DNA from 3 places in the Salinicoccus sesuvii genome. Region 2 is predicted to be linked to each of the others. Evidence: riboswitches for the same ligand, from Rfam matches in the RefSeq annotation. Region 2 holds a riboswitch; each other region holds the start of a gene.
What was found. Region 2 has a riboswitch for thiamine pyrophosphate ahead of ACFOJ8_RS07635 (ECF transporter S component). Riboswitches for the same ligand answer to the same signal wherever they lie in the genome.
Positions count from the first base shown of each region.

Region 1: it holds a riboswitch for thiamine pyrophosphate, as region 2 does, so the genes downstream of both, tenA (thiaminase II) here and ACFOJ8_RS07635 (ECF transporter S component) in region 2, are expected to answer to the same signal.
Region 3: it holds a riboswitch for thiamine pyrophosphate, as region 2 does, so the genes downstream of both, ACFOJ8_RS05655 (YkoF family thiamine/hydroxymethylpyrimidine-binding protein) here and ACFOJ8_RS07635 (ECF transporter S component) in region 2, are expected to answer to the same signal.

Region 1 is NZ_JBHRWV010000007.1:169,022-176,805, forward strand. It holds gene thiM (hydroxyethylthiazole kinase) at 1-450, opposite strand, end outside; gene thiD (bifunctional hydroxymethylpyrimidine kinase/phosphomethylpyrimidine kinase) at 454-1,248, opposite strand; gene tenA (thiaminase II) at 1,241-1,924, opposite strand; TPP riboswitch at 1,997-2,096, opposite strand; gene ACFOJ8_RS06635 (hypothetical protein) at 2,228-2,374, opposite strand; gene ACFOJ8_RS06640 (hypothetical protein) at 2,472-2,663, shown strand; gene ACFOJ8_RS06645 (PTS fructose transporter subunit IIABC) at 2,720-4,594, opposite strand; gene pfkB (1-phosphofructokinase) at 4,594-5,508, opposite strand; gene ACFOJ8_RS06655 (DeoR/GlpR family DNA-binding transcription regulator) at 5,505-6,257, opposite strand; gene ACFOJ8_RS06660 (hypothetical protein) at 6,367-7,026, opposite strand; gene floA (flotillin-like protein FloA) at 7,038-7,784, opposite strand, start outside.
Region 2 is NZ_JBHRWV010000007.1:362,969-370,752, forward strand. It holds gene ACFOJ8_RS07620 (RicAFT regulatory complex protein RicA family protein) at 1-120, opposite strand, end outside; gene ACFOJ8_RS07625 (energy-coupling factor transporter transmembrane component T family protein) at 257-1,048, opposite strand; gene ACFOJ8_RS07630 (ABC transporter ATP-binding protein) at 1,042-2,445, opposite strand; gene ACFOJ8_RS07635 (ECF transporter S component) at 2,448-3,026, opposite strand; TPP riboswitch at 3,094-3,184, opposite strand; gene ACFOJ8_RS07640 (ABC transporter ATP-binding protein) at 3,233-5,056, opposite strand; gene ACFOJ8_RS07645 (ABC transporter ATP-binding protein) at 5,049-6,770, opposite strand; gene ACFOJ8_RS07650 (2-oxoacid:ferredoxin oxidoreductase subunit beta) at 6,883-7,749, opposite strand; gene ACFOJ8_RS07655 (2-oxoacid:acceptor oxidoreductase subunit alpha) at 7,749-7,784, opposite strand, start outside.
Region 3 is NZ_JBHRWV010000006.1:8,225-16,008, reverse strand. It holds partial or broken gene ACFOJ8_RS05665 (adhesive domain-containing protein) at 1-900, opposite strand, end outside; gene ACFOJ8_RS05660 (poly(glycerol-phosphate) alpha-glucosyltransferase) at 1,036-2,667, opposite strand; TPP riboswitch at 2,844-2,943, shown strand; gene ACFOJ8_RS05655 (YkoF family thiamine/hydroxymethylpyrimidine-binding protein) at 3,021-3,611, shown strand; gene ACFOJ8_RS05650 (MFS transporter) at 3,769-5,025, opposite strand; gene ACFOJ8_RS05645 (DinB family protein) at 5,068-5,589, opposite strand; gene ACFOJ8_RS05640 (class F sortase) at 5,849-6,541, shown strand; gene ACFOJ8_RS05635 (RNA polymerase sigma factor) at 6,635-7,216, shown strand; gene ACFOJ8_RS05630 (anti-sigma factor) at 7,203-7,784, shown strand, end outside.

The DNA.
Region 1 (7,784 bases), 190 kb from region 2:
ATATACCGCTTTGGCAATCTCCGCTGTATCTGTCTGCTCTGTGGAGTCAACACCTTTAAGACTGCTTTTTGCACCGGATAGTGCAAGCATCTCACCACCGTTGCCTTTAATAAGCGAAACCTCGTGACGGCTAAGCAAATCTTCCGTAGTATTGACTCGGAAACTGGAAGCACCGTATCCGACCGGATCGAATATGATCGGTTTGCCTTTTTCGTTGGCTGCTGACATTATACCATGCATCAATGCCACCTTCGCATGATCTGCTGTACCGATGTTGACGACCAGTGCAGAAGCCACATTCATCAGGTCTTCCGCTTCTGATATTTCTCCACTCATGATGGGAGATGCGCCTATAGCCAGCATACCATTGGCAGTGAAGTTTTTGACGACATCATTGGTGATGCAGACAACCAATGGACTTTCTGTCCTTAATTTCTCTATACGCTTCATATGCTATTCTCCTTTATAGCTGAAATGATTTACGGGACCGTTGCCCTTACCAATTCCAGGATTATGTTCGATTGCCGAACTGATATATTTCTTTGCAACACTGAAACTCTCTTCGAGTGACTTTCCTTTGGCAAGTTCTGCTGTAATTGCTGCAGAGAACGTGCAACCTGTACCGTGCGTATTCGATGTTTCAATACGCGGTGTACTTAGCTCCATCGTAGCATCTCTCGTGAATAGATAATCCACAGCATCTCCCTCAAGGTGACCGCCTTTAATGATGACGCTCTGAACACCAAGCTCTTTTAAGAAAATATTGGCGACGCTTCTTACATCTTCAGTACTTTCTATTTTTTTATCCGCTATCTTCTCTGCTTCATGGATGTTCGGGGTCACGCTTATGGCAGTGGGAATAAGTGTGTCCCTTAGAAAATTAATTGCCGCTTCCTCTATCAGTGCATCGCCACTCGTCGCAATCATGACGGGATCGATAACATAGGGGATATCATGATTCTTTACAGTTTGTGCAACGATTTCCATCATATCTACTGTTGCGATCATGCCACTTTTCATCGCGTGTGGCAATTCATCGGAGAAAATACTATGCAGTTGCTTTTCAAGAAATTCGGCAGGAACATTAAAGACATCCTGGACCCCCATAGTATTCTGCGCAGTCAGCGATGTTACAGCCGCCATGCCATATACCCCGCGTGCGTGAAATGTCTTACTGTCAGCTAAAATGCCTGCACCGCCTGTTGGATCATTGCCGGCTATGGTCAATGCAATTGGAAACTTAGGCATGTGTACCCACTCCAGTCCACTCTTCTTTTGTCGCTGCCATATTAAAGAAACGTCTCTCATGTTCTGTGCTTTCTATATAATTCTTTTTGAGTACGTCGATCTCCTTCTCGGTCATGGATCTAGCGGCATCATCCATAATATCGAACATGACATTTATCGTGTCATCCATATCATTGACGTAGAACTCAAACCACTTCCTATAAGGATGATCCGTTTCGAATGTATGTCGCGCAAGGGCCATATCGGCGATTCTCCGATATACATATGGACAAGGCGCCATTGCACTGATTGCGTACGCAATATGCTCTCTAGTAAAAGCATTGAAATACATATGTTTTATATAATGGTCTGCGGAAGGATACCATTCCCCATCCTTTATTATATCGGCATACGATCTGTTTATCGCATGTGCCAGGACTTCATGCGCCTCGCTTTCACCGTCCATTAAAAAAGCCATTTGCCCCATCAGAAATCTGACTGTCTCTTTAGACTCTGTTTTCGATATCAGCAACGCATAAAGTTTTGCGAACTCATCTAAGTATAATGAATCTGCACGCAGATAATGTGCAACTGCGGCATCATCAATGTCTCCTCTGATCAGTCCCTGTATGAACGCATCACTATAGATGGCCTCAATCATCGGTTCGGTTTCTTTCTTTAAAATCTCACTCAGCATATTAATCTCTCCTCTTATAAATTAAAAACCCACTTCCAGCATAGGAAGTGGGTTTAGTAGAAAGAGATGGTGTATTCAACCAAACCACTTCTCTACGCTGGCATTATCCAGATCAGATCAAAGGGATCAGCCTTGTGGCTGTCTCAGCAAAATCGCACCCCTAGTGGTATTGCTATTCGATTATTTTAAATACTAATGAATACATATTGAAAAGTCAAACTATAATGATATATTCTGATTCTTTTAGTGTCATAGTTGAGCCTAGATCATTTCCTATAGCGTTGTGTCAAATATATATGAGAATTAGGAGTCGAATCGAGAGTCGATGCCGAGATCAATATCATCATAGATGTCCACTTTTGAAACGGGCTTAAATTCATAGAGTGGCAATAGCCAGTGCTTAGTCGGAGTTCGTCCACTTTTTTTAAAGTTACTTAAATTAAATCCCATATATGTAGAGTACATGTACATTTTATATGATGTTTTGAGTATGATAAGGTGGATATATGATAAAAAGTGGAACACTGAGATGATGAAGGAGGATACAATGTCTAAAAATAAGAGTGTGATGTATATTCTCATAGGTATAGTGTTGATTGCTGCAATTACAGGATTGCTTAGCCTTATGAATGATAGCACGCCGAGTAGAGGACAGATTCTTGCTCTTGTTGGACTCGGCGCAATCACCATCGTGGCCGCACTTGGATTCATCGTCAGACTATTTACCTATAGAAAATAGTAAACTTATGGATGTTTACAGTAAAACCCCGCATGATATTTCATGCGGGGTTGGTTTTATTGAGTGATACGCTTTTTCAGTAGACCGAGCATTAGTGCTGCAATGGCTGTACCAATGAGAAGTGAGACAAGGAACATGACTCTTCCTTCACCGATTGTCAGAGCAACAAACAGACCACCATGTGGTGCATTGATGGATGTTGCGAACGCCATGGCGAGTGCACCTGCTGTAGCAGAACCGACGACCATAGACGGAATGACTCTGAGCGGGTCAGCTGCTGCAAATGGAATGGCACCTTCTGTGATAAACGATGCACCCATGATTACATTTGTCGGACCTGAAGATCTTTCAACTTCTGTGAATTTGTTTCTGAACACTAATGTTGCAACTGCGATAGCCAGTGGTGGCACCATACCACCAATCATTGCAGCTGTAATTGGTTCGGGATTATTTGCAGAAAGTGCTGCAATACCGAATGCATAGGCTGCCTTATTGATTGGGCCACCCATATCGATTGCCATCATACCACCGACAATCGCACCAAGCAGAACAATATTCGTTCCACTCATGTTACTAAGTGTTGTATTCATCCATTCGTTCAATGCTGATGCTGGTGGATCGACGATGTAGTACATAATGACACCTGTCAGGAATACGCCAATCAACGGATAGAGCAGTACAGGCTTCAAACCTTCAAAGGCTTGTGGAAGGTTTTCAAGCACTTTCTTAATGCCGAGCATCAAATAACCTGCGAGGAAACCAGCAATCAGGCCACCAAGGAATCCGGAGCCCATCGTCGAAGCCATAAGTCCACCGATCATACCTGGAGCAAGACCGGGTCTATCAGCAATACTCATTGCGATGAAGCCAGCAAGAATGGCGATTATCAATTGGAAAGCATTACCGCCTATAAAGTTAATCATCTCGGCAATCGGATTATATTCAACACTTTCTGGATCTGCCGAGTTAATACCGAACATGAAACTGATAGCGATCAATATACCACCTGCAACGACGAATGGTAGCATGTTGGATACACCGTTCATCAGGTGCTTGTAAATCGAAGACTTGCCTTTGGACGACTGTTCTCCGTCTTCAAGTTCCTGTTTCGATTTTGATGCACGATATGGCGCGCGTTTTGTATCGAGTGCTTGGTTGAGTAGTTCTGCTGGACGTTTAATACCATCCGCAACTGGGGATTCCACAACATTCTTCCCGTCGAACCTTGCCATTTGGACATTCGTGTCTGCCGCAACAACAACACCTGCAGCACGTGCGATATCTTCGTTGGTCAGTGCATTTTTGACACCGGCTGAACCATTTGTTTCAACTTTGATGTCATATCCGAGTTCTGCCGCTTTCTTCTTCAGCGCATCGGCAGCCATATAAGTGTGAGCGATGCCGGTCGGACAGGCAGTGACACCAACGATATACGGGCGATCGGAGGGGGCGGAGTCAACTTCCTCAGTCGCCTCCGATTCATCGAATGCATCAATTGTTTCTATAATTTCTTCTTTTGATGATGCATTCATCAGTTGTTTTCTAGCATCATCGTTCATTAGGATGGTAGATAGTTTGGCTAGGGCGTCGAGATGCGTGGTCGCTTGTCCTTCCGGTGCCGCGATCATGAAAAACAGGTAAGCTGGTTGGGCATCCATTGAATCGTAATCGATACCATCTTGGCTTCTACCGAACATGATGGCTGGCTCGAGTACTTCTGTTGTTTGTGCGTGTGGAATTGCGATACCATCACCGACACCAGTTGTACTTTGCGATTCTCTTTTATGGATAGCAGCTTCAAAACCGTCCTTCTCAGAAATCTTACCTGCTTTAAAAAGTCCATCAACAAGTTCAGTAATTACTGCATCTTTGCTCGAAGCACGGACATTCATATTGATTGTGTCTTTTGTTAAAAGTTCTGTTATTCTCATCATTTCACCTCTTCTATTGATTGAACTTCAATTTTATCTAGCAGTACTTCAATGTCGGCTCTGGTCGCAAGATCATCGCTGAACGCTGTTGCGCTGCCACAAGCTATGGCGTATTTAAGCTGTTCTTCTACACCACTTTCTTTTCTGCTGATAAATCCTGCCACTGTCGAATCGCCTGCCCCTACGGAGTTCTTAAGTGTCCCTTCCGGTGACGGAATGAAATACTCATGATTACGATTGATGAAAAGTGCGCCACCTTCACCCAATGTTAATAGAATGTTCTTAGCACCCTGATCAATAAGCACATGCGCAGCATCTATCATCTCGTTTGTCGTTCCAAGAGTTCTGCCAGTAATGCCTTCCAGTTCAAACTGATTCGGTTTGATCAGATAGGGTTCGTACTGCAAAGTTGACGTCAATTTCGACCCTTCGGCATCGATTGTGAATTCAATACCTTTATCGTGCAGCAGTTTGGCTAACTCTTCATAAAGATGATCATAACCGGAAGGTACACTGCCCGCGAATACGACATGATCTTCTGACGTCATAGTGGACAATTGCGCCTTAAGCTTATCAATATCCACGTCCGTAATCGAAGGCCCAGAAGCGTTAATTTCAGTTTCTTCACCAGTCTTCAGTTTGACATTGATGCGCGTATCTCCATCTACCGTGATGAAATCACTTTGTATGTTCTGATCTTTCAATGTTTGCTGGATGAATTCTCCTGTAAAGCCGCCTGCAAAACCAAGGGCGGTCGAGGGTACATCAAGCGCACTCAGTATTCTCGAAACATTAATCCCCTTACCGCCGGCATACTTTGCTGTATCTGACGTACGGTTCAGTTCCCCAATTTCAAGTGTATCTAGCCTGACTACATAGTCGACCGAAGGGTTGAATGTTACTGTATAAATCACTGTTTTCCACCTCCGTATATTTCAGTACGTGATTTAATTTTTTCCATAAAACTGTGGCTGATGTCATCAGTAATTATTGATGCATCTTCTATATCTGCAAATTGTATGAATGCTGATCGGTTGAACTTGGTACTATCAACTAATGCGTATGCATTTCTCGATTGGCGGATGGCCCGGCTCTTAATATATGCCTCTTCTTCTTCCGGCGTAGATAAACCATGTGCTGTGTCAATGCCGTTTACACCAACAAAACATTTATCAAACGATAGCCTGCTGATTTTATCTATCACTTCCGGTCCCACAACTGCTTTAGTGGATGGCTTGACCCTGCCTCCTAAGACATGTGTCTTATGACCATTTCTGACAAGCTGTTCAATCAGCGTAATACTGTTAGTGACAATGGTCAGATCATTTTGTGAGATAAAAGGAAGCATTTCGTATGTTGTTGTGCCTGCATCTATAAAGATGATATCTCCATCTTGAATAAAACTCGCAGCTGTCTGAGCGATTTTGATCTTTTTAGAAAGGTTTTTTACTGCCTTATCTCTGTAATCTTCCTCGTGCTCGATATGATTGATTGCTGCGCCCCCATGTACCCGTTCAAGTAGACCTTTTTCTTCGAGGTGCGTCAAATCTCTACGAATTGTAGGAGCACTGCTGAAAGTAATATCGACAAGTTCGCTGACTGATGCAGTTCCATTTTCATTAAGATGATCCATTATTTTCTCGTGTCTTTGATTGGTCAGCATTTCATCACCTTCTTCTCACATAATATAATACATAATTTAATCAGAGTCAATCATTAACAATCAAAAACAATCATAAAATATAAAAAAATAACGCCAGCATTTGCTGACGCTATTTGCGTGATTTCGGCTTATTAATGATTTCTGAGAAAATAATGCCGTTGACAATATCCTTTCGACCGAAAGATAGGGCTTCTCTACGCACTTTCTGTTTCGGCTTCTGTGGCTCTGGTTTTCTTCTTGTTGACTCTCGGCCGCTCGTCTGAATTTCAGATCGACGGGTTTCATCCAATTTTCGGCCACCAGATTGTATTTCTTCTTTTGTTCTTTGGGCCCAGTCTGAATTCTTAACTTCTTTGGATTTCTCATCGTAAGTATTCATTGCGCGTCTACCTACATTAGTTTCTTTAGCCTTTTCTTCAAGACTACGACCAAAGGAGCGTTCCGTCATTGGACGTTGAGTCGACTGACGTTGAGTCTTTTCTGCGACAGGTCTCTGCTGAGTTTCCTTTGCAGGCCGGCTTGCTTCCTGGCGAGTCTGTTGTTCTTCTCCAGAAAGGCGGCGTTCGACTTCACCCATCAGATCATCAAAGAGTCCCTTAGGACGATCGCGCGTTTCTTCCTGCCTTCTTCTTGGAGCAGATTGACCGGTTGGCCGATCCATCTTGCTTGGGTCAATATTCCGCTCTTCTTTGTTCTCTTTATTCTTCTGTCCGGCAATTGCTGTATAGATTATTCCGCCGATAAAGATAAGCAGAGGGATTATTTCCATAATATCACAGCCTATTCGTCATTATCTTCGCGTGTCGGATCCGTCATCTTGTTGATGGAATCTCTCATGTTAGTATCCGCTTCGACATTTTTGAGGTTGTAATAATCGCTGACTCCAATGTTTCCACTTTCAAGTGCTTGCGCAAACGCGAGCGGCACTTTGGATTCTGCTTCCACAACTTTTGCTCTCATTTCTTCGACACGTGCTTTCATTTCCTGTTCTTGGGCAACGGCCATTGCGCGACGCTCTTCGGCTTTTGCCTGCGCGATGTTCTTATCGGCTACGGCTTGCTCCGTCTGAAGATCGGCACCGATGTTTTTACCGATATCTACATCGGCAATATCGATGGAGAGAATTTCAAATGCAGTACCGGAATCCAGTCCCTTTGAAAGAACTGTTTGAGAGATCATATCCGGATTTTCAAGTACTTTAGTGTGTTTTTCGGAAGAACCGATTGTGGATACAATACCTTCACCAACACGAGCAACGATAGTATCTTCTCCAGCACCACCGACTAGACGCTCGATGTTAGCACGCACAGTGATACGAGCTTTAGCTTTTACTTCGATTCCGTCCATTGCCACACCGGCAATGAATGGTGTTTCAATAACTTTGGGGTTAACGCTCATTTGAACGGCTTCAAGTACATCACGACCGGCGAGATCGATGGCTGCACATCTTTCAAATGTAAGATTGATGTCCGCACGCTGTGCAGCGATCAGAGCATCAACGACACGGTCCACGTTACCTCCGGCGAG
Region 2 (7,784 bases):
GACGTCTTTGTTCTCATGTATCTTTGCTTCAGCTTTTTTAAAGAAATCAACCTGCTCTGTCTCAGCAATCATACCGCCGAGCGCTTTTGCTTCTTTTACTATCTCGTCTTTCGTATACATAGACCTTCCACCTTTTCCTATTCTGACACCGGAGGCCCGGCATTATTCTGTCATCATCCGCAAAAAACCAGGCGAATCAAATCTTATATCAGTATATCTGTTTTTCCTGCATATTTCAAAACTATTTGGCTGTTTTTCACCTGGCATCCCGTGTCGGAAATGGGCTATACCACTGTCCAAGCTGAAAGGCACTGATAACCACAAGAATGATGATGACGACAAAAAGGATATCCCGGATTGAGAACGTAGTTCGATGATAATAGGTCCTTGGCCCATCATCGAATCCTTTTGATTCCATCGCAATACCGAGGCGATAGGCTCGCCGTATACTCTGGCTCAAAAGTGTGATGATCGTGGTAGAGAATCCCTTATAGCCACTGACGTATTTCCTATGGATCAATGGCTTTCTTACTTTGCGGGCGCGTCTTAGTGACATGTATTCATTACCGATGATCGGTACCATGCGGATTGCGGCCATGAATGCGTAGGCAAACTTCGGTTTTAAGCCCCCTTGCTGCATCAAGCTGTAGAAGACATCCGTCAGTTTCGTAGTGAAGACGACAAGTGCACCGAATAGCGATAATACTATGCCACGCATCATGATGTGGATGCCACGGATGGTGCTTTCTTCTGTGATGTGGATGATGCCGAATCGAACCAACGTAGTCGTACCATCACCATAGAAGATCATATACAGACTTGAAATCGCACCGAAGAAAAATACAGTTGAAACAAGTAGTAAGAGATATCTAATTTTCACTCCACTCAGTACAAACAGCAGCACCAGCATCAGGAGGGACAGGTGGAACAGATGGTTCGGATCGTGGATGAGTAGAACCGTCAGGAACAAGCAAGCGGCAATCAGCATCTTAGTGATCGGATTGACTTCATCTACAGGGGTGCTGTAGTAACGTATCGCTTCTAGCATCGCCCTGCACCTCTTTCTGTAAGTATCCCACCTGCTATATGTAGCCGTCTTGACGGATAACGCACCTTAATCTCTTCATCATGCGTAATCATGATAATGGTTGTCCCCGACTGGACCATGTCGTGCAGCATTTCAATCAATCGGAACGCATGACGCTGATCCAACCCAAAAGTGGGTTCATCCAGAATGATGATTTCAGGAATACCGCCTGAAGCTGTCGCAACACTCAGCCGACGCTTCTGACCTGTCGAGATTTCAAGCGGATGCAGATGCTGTATATTCTCCAGACCAAGTCTTTCGAGCAAGGCTTCTGTCCTCTGCTTGGCTTCTTTCTTATCATAATGGAGTTCCAGATTAATAAATACTTCGTCAACCACCGTATTTGTTATAAACTGCATTTCAGGATTTTGAAATACTGGATAGACAGCGCCTTTGTATTGCTTCGTCCGCTTCACTCTTCTACCTTTAAAATAAATATCTCCCTCAGACGAAATCAGTTTCATCAAAGCAAGGAGCAGGCTTGTTTTGCCTGTTCCATTATCCCCTTCAAGTGTAATCCATTCACCCTTCCTGATTTCAAGACCGGCGATATCAAGTAGTTGTTTTTTTCCACGCCTAATCTTAAGGTTACGTGCTTCAAGCAACGTTTCAGACTGCGCTTTTATATCGGGAAGCATCGGCGCATTATGCCAGGACTCCGGGTGCCATACACCAAACGCATCGAGCGCATCACGATGGTTTCTGAGCATCACGTCTGGCGATGCCGTGCTGTTTATCTGTCCGGCATCATCCATAAGAATAACCCGATCCACCTTGTCCCATATATCTTCCACACGATGTTCGATAATGACTACGGTGCGATCCCCCCACATTTTATGGATTGTCTCCCACAGATGGGCAGCGGAACCGTCATCGAGCATGCTTGTCGGTTCATCAAAAAATAGTGTGTCTGCACGCTGTAACAATGAACCGGCTATGGCCAGTTTCTGTTTCATACCGCCGGATAGTGTCTGAATAGGTGTATCTGGTGCCACATCGAGACCGACTGTATCAAGCGCCTCTTTAATCTGTTGGTCCATCTCTTCTACTTTGACCTGTCTGTTCTCCATGACAAAGGCAAGTTCCTCAGAAACTGTCGGCATCGTAAACTGGGCATCCGGATCCTGAAACACATAGGCACCGGACTCCGCGAGCTCTAGCTTATCCGCTTTTATCGGCACCTGGATGACGTTTGGAATGAGACCGCCAAGCACATTGAGGAGTGTACTCTTGCCGGAACCGCTTGGGCCGACAATGAGTACCTTCTCACCCTCCGCTATTTCCAAGTCTAGATCGGTAAAGAGTCGACTCTCAGCCTCTGGAAATTTCAGTCTGAGCTTTTCGACTGTTATGGCCATTGTTATAACCCTTCATCCGCCGGCATTTTGCGACCGACAAGTTTCAGCACACCGGTTCCTCTCAGCCCTTTATAAAGTAGATATGCCAAACCACCGGCTATGAGTGCACCACTCAACACTCTAAAGCCGAACATGAGCATAAGATTCCATGTCGCTAGCTGACCAAGGTAGCCGTAGTACCAATCGAGCGGCAGTGTAGACAGCGCCGCTGCTATACCTGCAGTGACTGCAACCATGAGCGACGTACTCTTATATTTCACAATCGCAAATACAATCTCACATGCCAGTCCTTGGATCAGTCCATAGACAATCAGCATTATATCGAACTGCAACAGGACGATTGTCTCACCTGATGCTGCCGCAAACTCGGCAATCAGTGCAACGCCTGGCTTCCTAATAATCAGATAAGCGACTACCGCTGCAATAAACCACATGCCATAAAGAAGCTGATTTAAATGCAAGCCGAGTGGCTCCAACGCTGTATAGACCCCACCCCATATCGAGTAGATGAACGAGAACACAAGCGCAACGACAACTGTAACCAGTACATCGGTGAGCGTCAGACTGTTCCTTTTTATCATACAAAAACCCCCAAATGATATTTCCCAAATAAAAAACACACCACTAGCGGAGTGGTGTGCATATTTGTAGGAAAATATGCCACTTCCCTACGCTAGTATGATCTAGATCAGGTAATGAGGGTCATTCTCAGTCCAAACGGACACCCCTAGTGGTCGTTTCTTATTCGGTTGAACTTATCTTAATACATTTCAAGACTTTTGTGAAGTTATTTATTATCAGACACCATTTGGAAGTAGCGTCCCTTTTGTTCGAGGAGTTCCTGCTCAGAGCCATGCTCAACCAGTTCACCCAGTTCCATAACAAAGATCCTATCGACCGCTTTGATGGTGTTGAGCCTGTGGGCGATAATGATACTTGTACGGTCTTTCATAAGACGCTCTAGTGCTTCTTGAATCTTGAGCTCAGTCACAGTGTCGATGCTGCTTGTCGCTTCATCAAGTAGCAGGATGGCAGGATCTGTGATCAGGGCCCGGGCAATTGAGATCAACTGCTTCTGCCCCTGTGAAATGAATCCTTCATCCGCTTCAAGCACAGTATCGTAGCCATTTTCAAGTTCGATGATGAACTCATGTGCATTGGCAAGCTTCGCCGCTTCAATGACCTCTTCATCAGTGGCATCAAGCTTACCATAACGTATATTCTCCCTGATAGTAGACTCGAAGAGATACGGATCCTGCAACACAAACGCCGTCTGTGAACGGATGGTCGAACGGGCATAGTCAAGGATATCTTCTTTGTCTATTCTGACCTGCCCCGAATCCGTTTCATAGAACCTTGCAAGCAACTGCATCACTGTCGTCTTGCCTGCCCCGGTGGAACCAATTAACGCGATGGATTCTCCCGCTTCTATCTTGAAGCTAAGATTTCTGATCGTTGGTGTCTGCTGCTCGGGATCGTAGGAGAAGGAGACATCATCGAATTCGATTTCACCTTCTAAAACCTTGTCTTCAATTCCTCCGTTATCCTCTTCTGTTTCGGAATCCATGATGCCAAATACTCGCTCCGCACCTGCAATGGCAGATAGAACCTGATTGAACTGGTTGGAGAGATCGGCAAGTGGTCGTGTGAACTGCCTTGCATATTCAGCAAAAACAACAATTGTTCCGATAGTGACTACATCGTTGCCAGAGAGTGCAAGTAATCCACCGACACCTGCAACGACGGTAAAACTGATGTTGTTAAGCATATTCATCACTTTTGGAATGAACCCGGCGTATAGGAAAGCCCAGAACGTGATGTCTCTAAGTCTTCCAGCTTTTTCATCGAAGTTCTTGATCGCTGTCTCTTCTTGGGAGAACACTTTGACGATTTCCTGGCCTGAGACCATCTCCTCGATATAACCGTTCATTTCACCGGTTGCCCGCTGGCGTTTCTTGTAGAGGGGGCCAGTTCTTCGGGTGATGAAGCCCACAGCTAGAATCAGTACTGGAATAATCAATACTGTAAGTAGTGTCAGAAGTGGGCTCAAGTAAATCATGACACTGATTGTACCGACAAGTGTGACGACACTCGTTGTAAACTGTATAAAAGAGGTATTCAACGTCTGCGAAATGGTTTCGATATCGTTTGTCATCCGGCTCATCAATTCACCATGCTGACGTTTATCGTAAAACCTTACAGGCAATTTCTGCATATGAGAGAACAATCTGGAACGGAGTTTGTATACTGTACGCTGTGACAGTCCGACCATCATGAACGCTGCCAGGTACTGCGTTGTTGAAAGCAAGATATAGACCACAAGTAACAGGATCAGAATCGAAGCAAGTCCGTCTAGTTGGCGCTGCACAAAATAATTATCAACGATTTGGCCGACAAGATACGGCCCGACGATACTGAGCAAGCTGGTCAATGCTACAAGGATTATTATGGCATAAAGCAAAACCCGCTCTTCGTTGATGAAGCGCCACATTCTTTTAAGTGTTCCCCATATATCATTGGCACGCTGGTCTTCTTTCTTTTTCTTGCGTCCGATTTCCTCTTTTTGAAGGACCGGTTCATTGCCGAATGGTCTTTTGATAAAATCAATCATCCAGCTGTCCCCCTTCCGTCTGCGATTGCACAATGGATCGGTATAGATCCGATTCTTCCATAAGTGTCTCATGCGATCCAAGTGCACTAATCTCGCCACCATCAAGTATAAGGATGCGATCAGCCATTTTTGCAGTGACTATCTTTTGCGTGACGATGATTTGAGTCGTATTCTCTTCCTTGATAGCATCCCATAGCGCCGATTCCGTGCGGATATCTAGAGCCGAAGTACTATCGTCTAAGATCAGTATACCCGGTCTTCGGACGAGTGCGCGAGCAATGGATAGTCGTTGCTTTTGCCCGCCCGATAACGTCACGCCCCTTTGGCCGACACGGGTTTCATAGCGGTGATCGAATGTATTGATTGAATTGTGGATTTGTGCCTTTTGTGTTGATGTGAATACTTCCGCTTCTCCCGCTTCAAGATCTCCCCATAAGAGGTTCTCGAAAATACTGCCTGAGAACAATACAGCAGACTGTGGTACATAACCGATGGTCTCACGGAGATCATCTTCGTTCCAGTCTTTTGCATTGATGCCATTGATATAGACATCCCCTTCTTTTACATCATACATTTTTGGTATAAGACTAAGAAGTGTACTCTTGCCAGATCCTGTACCACCCATAATGACAAGTGTCTCATTCTCTTTAACTTCGAAGTTGATGTCGCGGAGAACATACCGTGTTGAACCTGGATATTTAAAGGAGACGTTATCAAATTTCACTGTGCCTGCCTGATCCACCTTGCTGATTTCTTTATTATCGTTCACTGCCACAGGCGCCTCGAGCACTTCCTCCATACGTTCACTGGAAGCTTTGGCACGACTGAATGCGATGATGATGAAAGCAAACATTGAGAAACCACTCTGCATGCGGAGTGCATAGTTGACGACGGCGACAATCTCACCAACTTCAACGCTGTTACTCTGAAGCAAATCAGAAGCCATCCATAATACGACGAGTAGACTGCCGTTTATAATCAGAAGCAGTACAGGCATGATGGATTCCATCAGCCTCAGTGCATACACTGTATCATCACGCAGACGACCCGCGACTTTGCTGAACTTGCCGATTTCGAACTCGCCACGGTCATTTGCCTTAATTAGTCTGACCGCTTCAAGGTTCTGTTGGATAAAACGGTTGATTTTATCCAGTCGCTTCTGGACTCTTAGGAAAATCTGTCCACCCTTACGGGCTGTAAAGAAAAGAAATATCAATAGGACTGGTGTTAAGAAGGACAGATAGAAACCAAGTGTCGGATTGACGACAAACGACATGATAAGTGACCCAATAACAAGTAACGGTGCCCTCAGAATAATTCTTAATGACATATAGAGTAACATTTCGACTTGTAAGACATCCTGGGTCATGCGCGTGATGAGACTGGAAGTTGGGAATTTCGATAGTGTTGCGAGCGTGAAATACTGGACTTTCCGAAACAATGCCGTTCGCAAATCGTAACTGAAACGCGTGGCGACCTGACTCGAGAAATATGAGTTACTGATTCCACTTAGAAACGCTGCCATACTAATGGCGAACATAACCAGAAGATAAAACCAAACGGTATCTATATCCTGTGCCACGATACCATCATCAATGACTTTTGAAATCAGATAAGGCTGAAGCAACTCAACAGCAAGTTCGATGAACATGAAGAAGAGAGCGACTGCAATGAACCATTTGTATTTGAGCGCGTATTTGAAGACTGTAATCAATTGTTCCACCCTTTTCTTTCGGTTACCGAAGTAATATATCAATTATGACATAATTCAAACTATTTTAATAGAAAAAATAAAAACCTGAAGCCCGAAGCTTCAGGTTTTTGATTTAGCGGAATTCCGCCATGAGTTCATCGAATGTTCCATTTTCAAGTTTCATTTCTTTTTTAACAAGTGGCTGGTCTAGATATCCTTCAATGTTCTCTTGGTAGGATTTTGCTTCCTGATCATGATAGATGATACCCTTCAGTCGACCATCATATTCCATGACGTGCTGCATTGCATTCTTTGGATCCTGATAATCAAATCCTTCAATGTCCTCGACAGCTACCAGATTCTCCTTGAACCAATCGTAAGTGTTCACCTTATTGTATGTTACACATGGACTGAAGACATTAATGAAGCTGAACCCCTTATGGTCCATCGCCTGCTGGATGATGGCTGTAAGCTGTTTAATGTCTGAGCTCACACTTTGAGCAACAAAAGTCGCCCCGCTTGCTAGTGCTGTTCTGATTGGTTGGATCGGATTCTCTTTTGACCCTTCCGGTGTCGTCTTCGTCACAAAACCTTTGCCTGAGGACGGAGAAGTCTGTCCTTTCGTCAGGCCGTAGACTTGATTGTCCATGACGATATAAGTGATATCGATGTTTCTTTTCAGTGCGTGGACGGTGTGTCCCATACCGATTGCGAAACCATCGCCATCTCCACCTGAAGCGATGACTGTAAGGTCGTCATTGGCCATTTTGACACCTTGAGCCACTGGAAGGCTGCGTCCATGTGTAGAGTGGAAACCGTAGGATTTGATGTAGCCACTCAAACGACCGCTACAGCCGATACCTGTGATGACAGCAAGTTCATCTGGCTCAAGCCCATTAGCTGCACACGCTTTCTGTATAGCTGCCTGAACACTAAAGTCACCACAGCCCGGGCACCAGTTTGGTTTGATATTATTTCTAAAGTCTTTGAATGTCGCCATTAAATAACTTCCTTTGTTTTTAGAATCGAGTGGAT
Region 3 (7,784 bases), on a different contig from region 2:
GCCAGAAGTCAAACTATCAGAAGTTTGAGCGACACTACTAGTCAGTGAGCCTATTGCGGGTTGCAGTACATCATCCGTTAACGTACCCAGTATATCGCCAAGCAAATCAGCATCACCCAGCACGTTTATATCAAGATTGTTAGCTGCGACAGAGACATCATTCAATGCAGCTTGTACTACATCTCTGACCGCTGTCTCTACGTAATTCCCAAGCCCATCGTTAAAATTGACTACGATATAACCTTCTGGGCTAACTGTATAGGCCACTTGGTCTTGGTATGACAGTAAATCAGCCAAAGCATCGTTTATGTTATTTAAGTTGTCGATAGCCGCGTTCAACTCAGTGAGTCCTTCTATTTCAATAATAGAAGAAGGCAATATGCCGAGTGTGGCGTCAACGTCATTTACTAGTCCAGTAACAATACCTGTAAGATCAGATTGTAAGCCTTGCAGAGCTGTGTCCAAAGCAGGTAGGTCACCTTCGAGAGTCAGCGGCAGTATATCTGCCTGTACATATGCTGTGTTTATCGGGGTCAATTGCCCGGCAAGTTCAGGCGCGTAAAATACAACTGTTTCATCAGGGTTCACCGCATCCACGTTAATTCCTGTACCATTCAATCTAAGATTCAAGTTATACGGTTGACCTTCTACAGGCTCAGTTAGTGTTGCATTCACGTCTACATTTTCTAATAACTGTACTTCTGCGAGCGATACCGCTTCTGCTACGTTGTTCTGCCCTAGAGCTTCTCCAAGGTATGTACCAGCAGCAGGAGCAATCAGCAAGTTTGCGGCTATAAAGGCCATACCTGCTTTTTTTCTGAATGAAATATCTGATTTGCGTTTAAATGCCTTTTTGTAATCGTAATTGTTGAGTTTCTTCTTACTATGTTTTCGGGACATCTTCTTCCTCCTCATAATATGAATATTCAGTCAAGTGCTTACAAAAAGTAAACATTAATTACTTATTGTGTAAATAATTAATGTTCAACACATATGATATCAGATTTTTAGAAGAAATGTTACAAATTAAGTAATTTATTTATTAATTTTGTAAAAATTCATATATTGTATATAGCCGGAAATATAATGCTGGACGTCATCAATCCTTACACGATATCCGTGATGCTTGATAAAGAAACTTCCGAGAATACTTCCTGGATTTTTAAAGTACATGGCAATTTCCGGATAGAAGTAGCCTGTTCTCTGATAATCGACACGTTTCTCGATTGTGCGCTCGAACTGATCTTGATTGAGATGTGCATCTATTAACTCATCCATGCCCCTCTCCTTCATTAAATCAACCATCTTGTAGCCGGCCATCAACATTTCAAGGAATGTCGGAAAAGTCGTCTCTCGTTGGTATATAAAATCAAGACGCCGCGCGACGTTCTTCAATCCGAACACAAAATACTTTTCTTCAGGCTTCACTTTTGTCAGCTCGTATGTACAATAGCTGAGCCAATGATCCGAATTTTTCCAGTAGTCATTGGCAATGAAGTGGTCGAACAACAACTCGACATTTTCGAGCCACTTCGGATTTTGATCCATCTGGTAGAGCCTCATCAGTCCAAACGCTGCTTCACCGTCGTAGTAGATCACTCTGTTTTCCTCTTTTACAGTTAAGTCGGGATAGTTGAGTACGTGAACTGTGTCCCCATTGTCCCCAATCATACGCAAGGTCCCTTTAGCGATTTTTCTCGCCACATCTATATATGTGTCACTTTCAGTCATCATCATGTACTTGGTCAAGGTAATAAGTGCGACGCCGTTTTGTCCAAGTTTAATTTCATTAATGTCATTTGTGTTATCAAAAATGTAAGCCGCTTCCGGATCTTCTGGATCGATAAACAGGAAGTGCTCAAGCAGATGATCGATTGTGAGTTTAGCCCATTCAATGCCCTTCTTGTCGTTTAAGAATTCTAAGCCTTCTAATAGAGAGTAAGTGGAAGAAGTATGACGAAGCACATTATAAAACGCGATTCGTTTATCAAAGTGGGGGAACTTGCCATATTCGTACTTTCCGTTGATATCTATCTGGTCTTTTAAATAATGGGTAGCCGTTTGGATTAACCTACGGTACTCGGATTTTTTCTGATGCCCCCCAATCTTCCTGACGCCGTGCATGTCCCCCCCAGAATTCAGCTCATACATCTTATCGTCTTCAAGCAAGTAACCTCTCGTCTGGAACTTGACGACTGACTTGTTCAAATATTTTTTATGGAAGTAGACACCCTTATAGGACTTGTATTTCTTAAGATATGTATTGATATTTTTCTCACAGACGAACATCTTGTTCTTATCTCCGGGGACAGGCCTAACAAATGCATTGGCATTAATTTCTTCCGGTAAGAACGCGAGGGCGTAATGCTTATCAAAAGCAATGCCGAAATCAATATAGTTACGGCGCGTCTGTTGCATCGTTTTGAGTAATGAAGAAAATTGAACGGCCTCTTCAGAAGTGATGAAGTCTGCTTTGAGCCATTCGGTGACATGTCCAAGGTCTGATAACTTCTTTATCTCTTCTTTAACCTTTTTTCGGAGAAAATTGTTGTTTTTCACTTTGAAAACGTGCGCGCGTCTAGTTTTGAAGCCCAATGATATTATGATCCACTCTGATGTCAATAAGTCTTTCCTGTTGCGCAATCCTTCAATCATTTCTATATTCATTAATTATATCCCCTTTCTGAAATTAGTCAGAATGTTTAGTATATACCCTTATTATATGCACATTGAATAAAATTTGTAAAAAATATTGAAGCCAGCTTACTGATTGAATTAGCACTCTCACTTTACATTCATGTACATATTCCCTATCATTAAAAATGAAATAAAAACTGCATACCGATTTGCACTAGGGGCGCTGTCAAAGGCTGAGACGGAGATTCCGAACCCTCAATACCCGATCTGGATAACACCAGCGTGGGAAAGTGCGGCGCGTATATGAAGCCTTCTATACATTTGCTGCACTCCCTCGGGAAGTGCAGCTTTTTATTTACAAATATTTTTTGGAGGTATGATTTATGACAATAGAATGTGGAACTGAGAGAATCGCGGGATGCCAGTTCAATCTGAGTGTGATGAGTGATGATTTTATAAATATTATCCTCGGATCATTGGACACTACAGATATGTCGAAAGTGTGGCGTGACACGGATGACGTGACTACATGTGTGCGTGGCCGTGTAGAGCATGTATTTGACGTGGTTAAAGCAGTTTATCTGCATGCGGCAAAAACCGGAAAGCATGTGGAAATGAGTGGCACTTTCTCAATCGGATGCCCAGGCGACGCTTCCGGTGATACGTATATGGATACAGATGCCGAGCGGATGAATGCGGCAAACACTATTGGTATCAATCAAAAAGCCGGATGCAAGTTTGCCCTCTATCCAATGAACACAACCAAATATATGGATGTTATCTACGAACAAATTGATCTATCAAAAGCACGTGGCGTAACAGTCAGTCCGAGCCACTACTCCACTCGGCTTGACGGGGAAGTGAACGATATTTTTAATGCCATGGAAGAAGCTTTTGTCAGCGTACAGGAAGCTGTCAGCCATACGACCATGACTTTCACCATCTCCGCAAACAGTCCTTCAAGTAGAAAATAGACGCACGACAAAGACCAGGGTGGTTATCCATCCTGGTCTATTCTTTCTGTAATACTATTAGAAAACCGCCGTATTCTTGTTAGACAGTGGCATGTACGTAATTCTCTAAAATAATGGCAGCATCTTATCGTGATATCGGTAACCTCTTTTTTCTCGATCATCTTTTCCTGCGGATCAAATAGAGTGCCGGGATGAGCAATAAGGAGACAACACCACCTGAAAGTGAAAGTGCGCCGAAACTTGCACCAGCCACAACCATACCGGACAATGTGCCCCCTGCTGCTCCGGATAACGCAATTAAAACATCCACCGTGCCTTGGATGCGGGCGCGCGCAGCCGGAATCGTCGCATCCACCAGAATCGTAGTGCCACTGATCAGACCGAGATTCCAACCGACACCGAGCAATGTCAGTGACGCAATGATGAGCGCGAGCGATTCACCAGATGTCGCCGCGATAATGCCAGAACTAAGTAGAACCACTGCAGCTGTAATCGTCATTGCGCCCCTGCCGATCTTATCAATCAATACACCTGTAAAAAGAGAAGGCAGATACATCCCTGCAACATGAAAACCGATCACCATGCCGACAGCACCTAGATCATGCCCATGATGTCCCATATGTACCGGTGTCATCGTCATCACAGAGACCATGACAATCTGTGTGATGACCATGATGAAGGCAGCAAGAACAATGCCATTTTGGTCGTTGACTGTCCGCTCAGTATCATCGATGGCATTTATCCGTTTGCGCTCCGCTTCAATGCGTTGTGCAATTTTGAAAGGATCGGGACGCAAAAAAATGAATAGTACAATCCCCGCCAAGGTAAATGCCGCTGACGCCAGAATGAATGGTCCTGCAAGTTCCGGTACGCCGATAGCTTGAGCAAATGTCCCCATCACTTCCACCAGATTGGGCCCCGCTACTGCACCGAGCGTGGTACTGACCATCGCGATGCTGACTGCGGTTGCACGCTGGTGCTTTTCTGCTAAGTCAGTACCCGCATATCGTGCCTGCAAATTCGTTGCGATTCCGGCACCATAGATGAACAGCGATAGAAAAAGCAGCAGTGGACTTTCTATAATTGCGGCTATCACCACCCCTGCTGCCCCAAGTCCACCCGCCACAAAACCCATACTCAGACCCACCCGGCGGCCCTTATTTTGAGATAGCCTGCCTACCAACAGTGCAGACAGCGCTGAACCAAGCGTAAATAGACCGACCGGCAGACCTGCGAGTGCGTCCGTACCGAGCATATCCTGGGCCAGCAATGCACCCACCGTGATACCTGCTGCAAGACCGGCGCCACCAAAAATTTGCGACAATACAACAATTAGAAGTGTCCGGCGGTACAGTTTTTGTCTCTCTTTAGAATCTGTTATGTATAAATCGAGCTGTTGTGCGTCCGGTTTCATTTGATTCCCCCTCAATAAACGAAAAGACGCCCGTGGCGCCTTTCATTTTTCTCGCTTCAAATACTGTTCTGACTGACCTTTAGGAATACTTAAAGACTGCCAGTCAGCTAGCTTTAGTTGCTTACCAATGAACATCATCTGCCCAACGTGGGAAGCATAGTGAGTATGCTGGCGTTCGATTGCCTCAAGTATTGTGTGATCTTCTCCTCGGATTTTCTGGGTTCTCAGCAGATCTTCAGGTGAAAACTCTGCTAACGTATTTAAGAATAGCTGCCAGCCCTCTTCCCACGCCAATAGAACGTCGTCCATCGTCTTCAAATCGTCCTCGAATTCGCCATCGCGATGCCGGTCCGGTTTCTCGCCGTCTGTCGTGAAAACATCGGACCAGCGGGAGTACATATTTCCCCTTAAATGTTTGACGAGAATCGCAACTGTATTTGAATCTTCATTATATCGCCAATGGAGATCCGCTTCAGACAACTGATCGAGTGTCCGGTCGCCGAGCCGTTTGACTTCCTGGAATCTGGTTTTGATAAGATTTAGATATTCCTGTTCAAATTTCATATGTCTCCCCCTTGTTTATAGAACGGTTCCTTTTAATATAGATGATTTATAGTAGTGTGCCAATGATTAATGCATACTCTTCTCGGCTCTAGTAGTGGCACCCTGCCTCATATTAGGTGATTCACAATAGACGCATAGCGTTTTGACACACAATGTTCACCATTAGCGTCCATTGGACAACTTAAAAAGTGATCCAAACACATAAATCCTGCGTATACTAGACAACTAAATGATGATGACTTGAAAAGGAGTGGATTCCATGCGATATTTACTAATTATAATGCTGTTCGTGCTCGCCGCTTGTGGCAGCCCAGCTGGTGATGATAGTGCTGAAGACAGTGTGGCGTCTGAAGCCACGACTTCTGAGGAACCGAGTGAGGAAGCGGAAGTGACAAAAGAGACGACAGAGGAATCTGAAACAGAAACAAACGAGGATGAAACCAAAGAGCCAATCCCCCCTGAAGAGCGGGTTGAAATCATCAAAGATGAACGGGCAGGCATTATCCCGGAAAGAATCGAGGTACCATCAATCGATGTTGATGCATCGGTCAAACACCTGGGACTCCTTGATAACGGCGAGATGGCCGTGCCGGAATCACTGCACGATACGTCTTGGTACGAACCCGGATATAAAGTCGGTGCCCCGGGCAATTCGGTGATTGCCGGTCATGTTGATGATACGGTTAATCCGGGTGTCTTCAAGCAACTGCACACACTGGAACCGGGCGATGAAGTCATCGTTTACGGAGAATCCGGCGAACAGTTGACGTTTGAAGTATACGATAAACAACTATTCGATGCTGATGAAGCACCGGTCGAAAAAATATTCGGCTATTCCCAGCGCAGCCTCTTGAACTTGATCACTTGTGAAGGTCCCTATGATTACGATGTCGGTGGCACACCAAACCGCTGGGTGGTCTATACTGAACTCGTCAATTCTGAGGAAAGCTAGACTCCTTGTGTCAGCTTTCTTTTTTATTCCTTATTCACGAATTCTCCTTCTATGTATATAATGGTATGAAGACTTCAAACAAAGGAGAAAACTATGACGCGGACAGAAACCGAACTGTATGAACAAATACAATCCGGAGATCGGAATGCCCTCGAATCACTGTATGTGAAGTACGAAAAACTGCTTTTCTCATATGCTTATAAGATGACGTCGAACAAAGAACTATCTGAGGAGGTCGTACAAGATGTATTCCTCAAAGTGTGGCGCAAAAAAGGGGGATATGACGCCAACAAAGGCAAACTGTCAACTTGGCTCATCACTTTGACACGCAATTCCACAATAGACATTTTAAGGCGGCAGAAAATTGATACTTACGAGTACGATGAAAGAGATGATATTGATCCGACTCAAAATGAACAAAATTCGCCAGTCGAAGCAGCCGTTGAAGCCGGTGAGGATAAAGCGATGATAGAGCGCGCCATGCGCAGTTTAAGTAGTGAACAGCAGCGTATCATCACGCTGTTCTACTTTAAAGCATGTTCCCACTCCCAGATTGCCAAATCGCTTGATATGCCACTCGGTACAGTGAAAAGCCGGATTCGCCTGGCGTTGCAGCATTTAAAGAAAAATATTGAAACCGTAAAGAAAGGGGGGACAATCGATGAATCACAATGAAACGTGTGATCTCTTAATCGACTACTATAATGGTCAGCTCGATTCAGAAGAAAAAGAAGCATTCGAGCGACACCTTGAAACATGCGTAACGTGCCAGGAAGAACTCGCCGAATGGGAAATACTGAATGCTGAACTGATGGAAACAGTGCCACTTGTCGATCCCCCTGAAGGTATGAAGGATCGTGTGCTTAGTAATGTGTTCTCTGAAGAAGCGCCCGTGCCTGAAGGAAAGATACAACCAATAAAGAAACAAAGATCGTATAGAATACCGTTCATCACAGCAGCCGCTGCCCTTTTGCTTTCACTCCTCGGTAATGTCTATATGCTGTCGGGAAACGAAGGGACACAGGATTTGGCACAGGTTCTGTTTGAGGAAGATAATCCAATTCCACTCTCACCAACTTCCGAAGCACTTGATATGGACGCAAGAGTGGCGATGCACGAAAGTGCCACGGGGCAGACACTCGTCTTGGAAGCATCCAATTTCAATAACCTGAATGAAGATGAAGTTTACCAAGTATGGCTGTTAAAAGGAGAAGAGCCGTTCCGTGCCGGTACACTCGTTCCA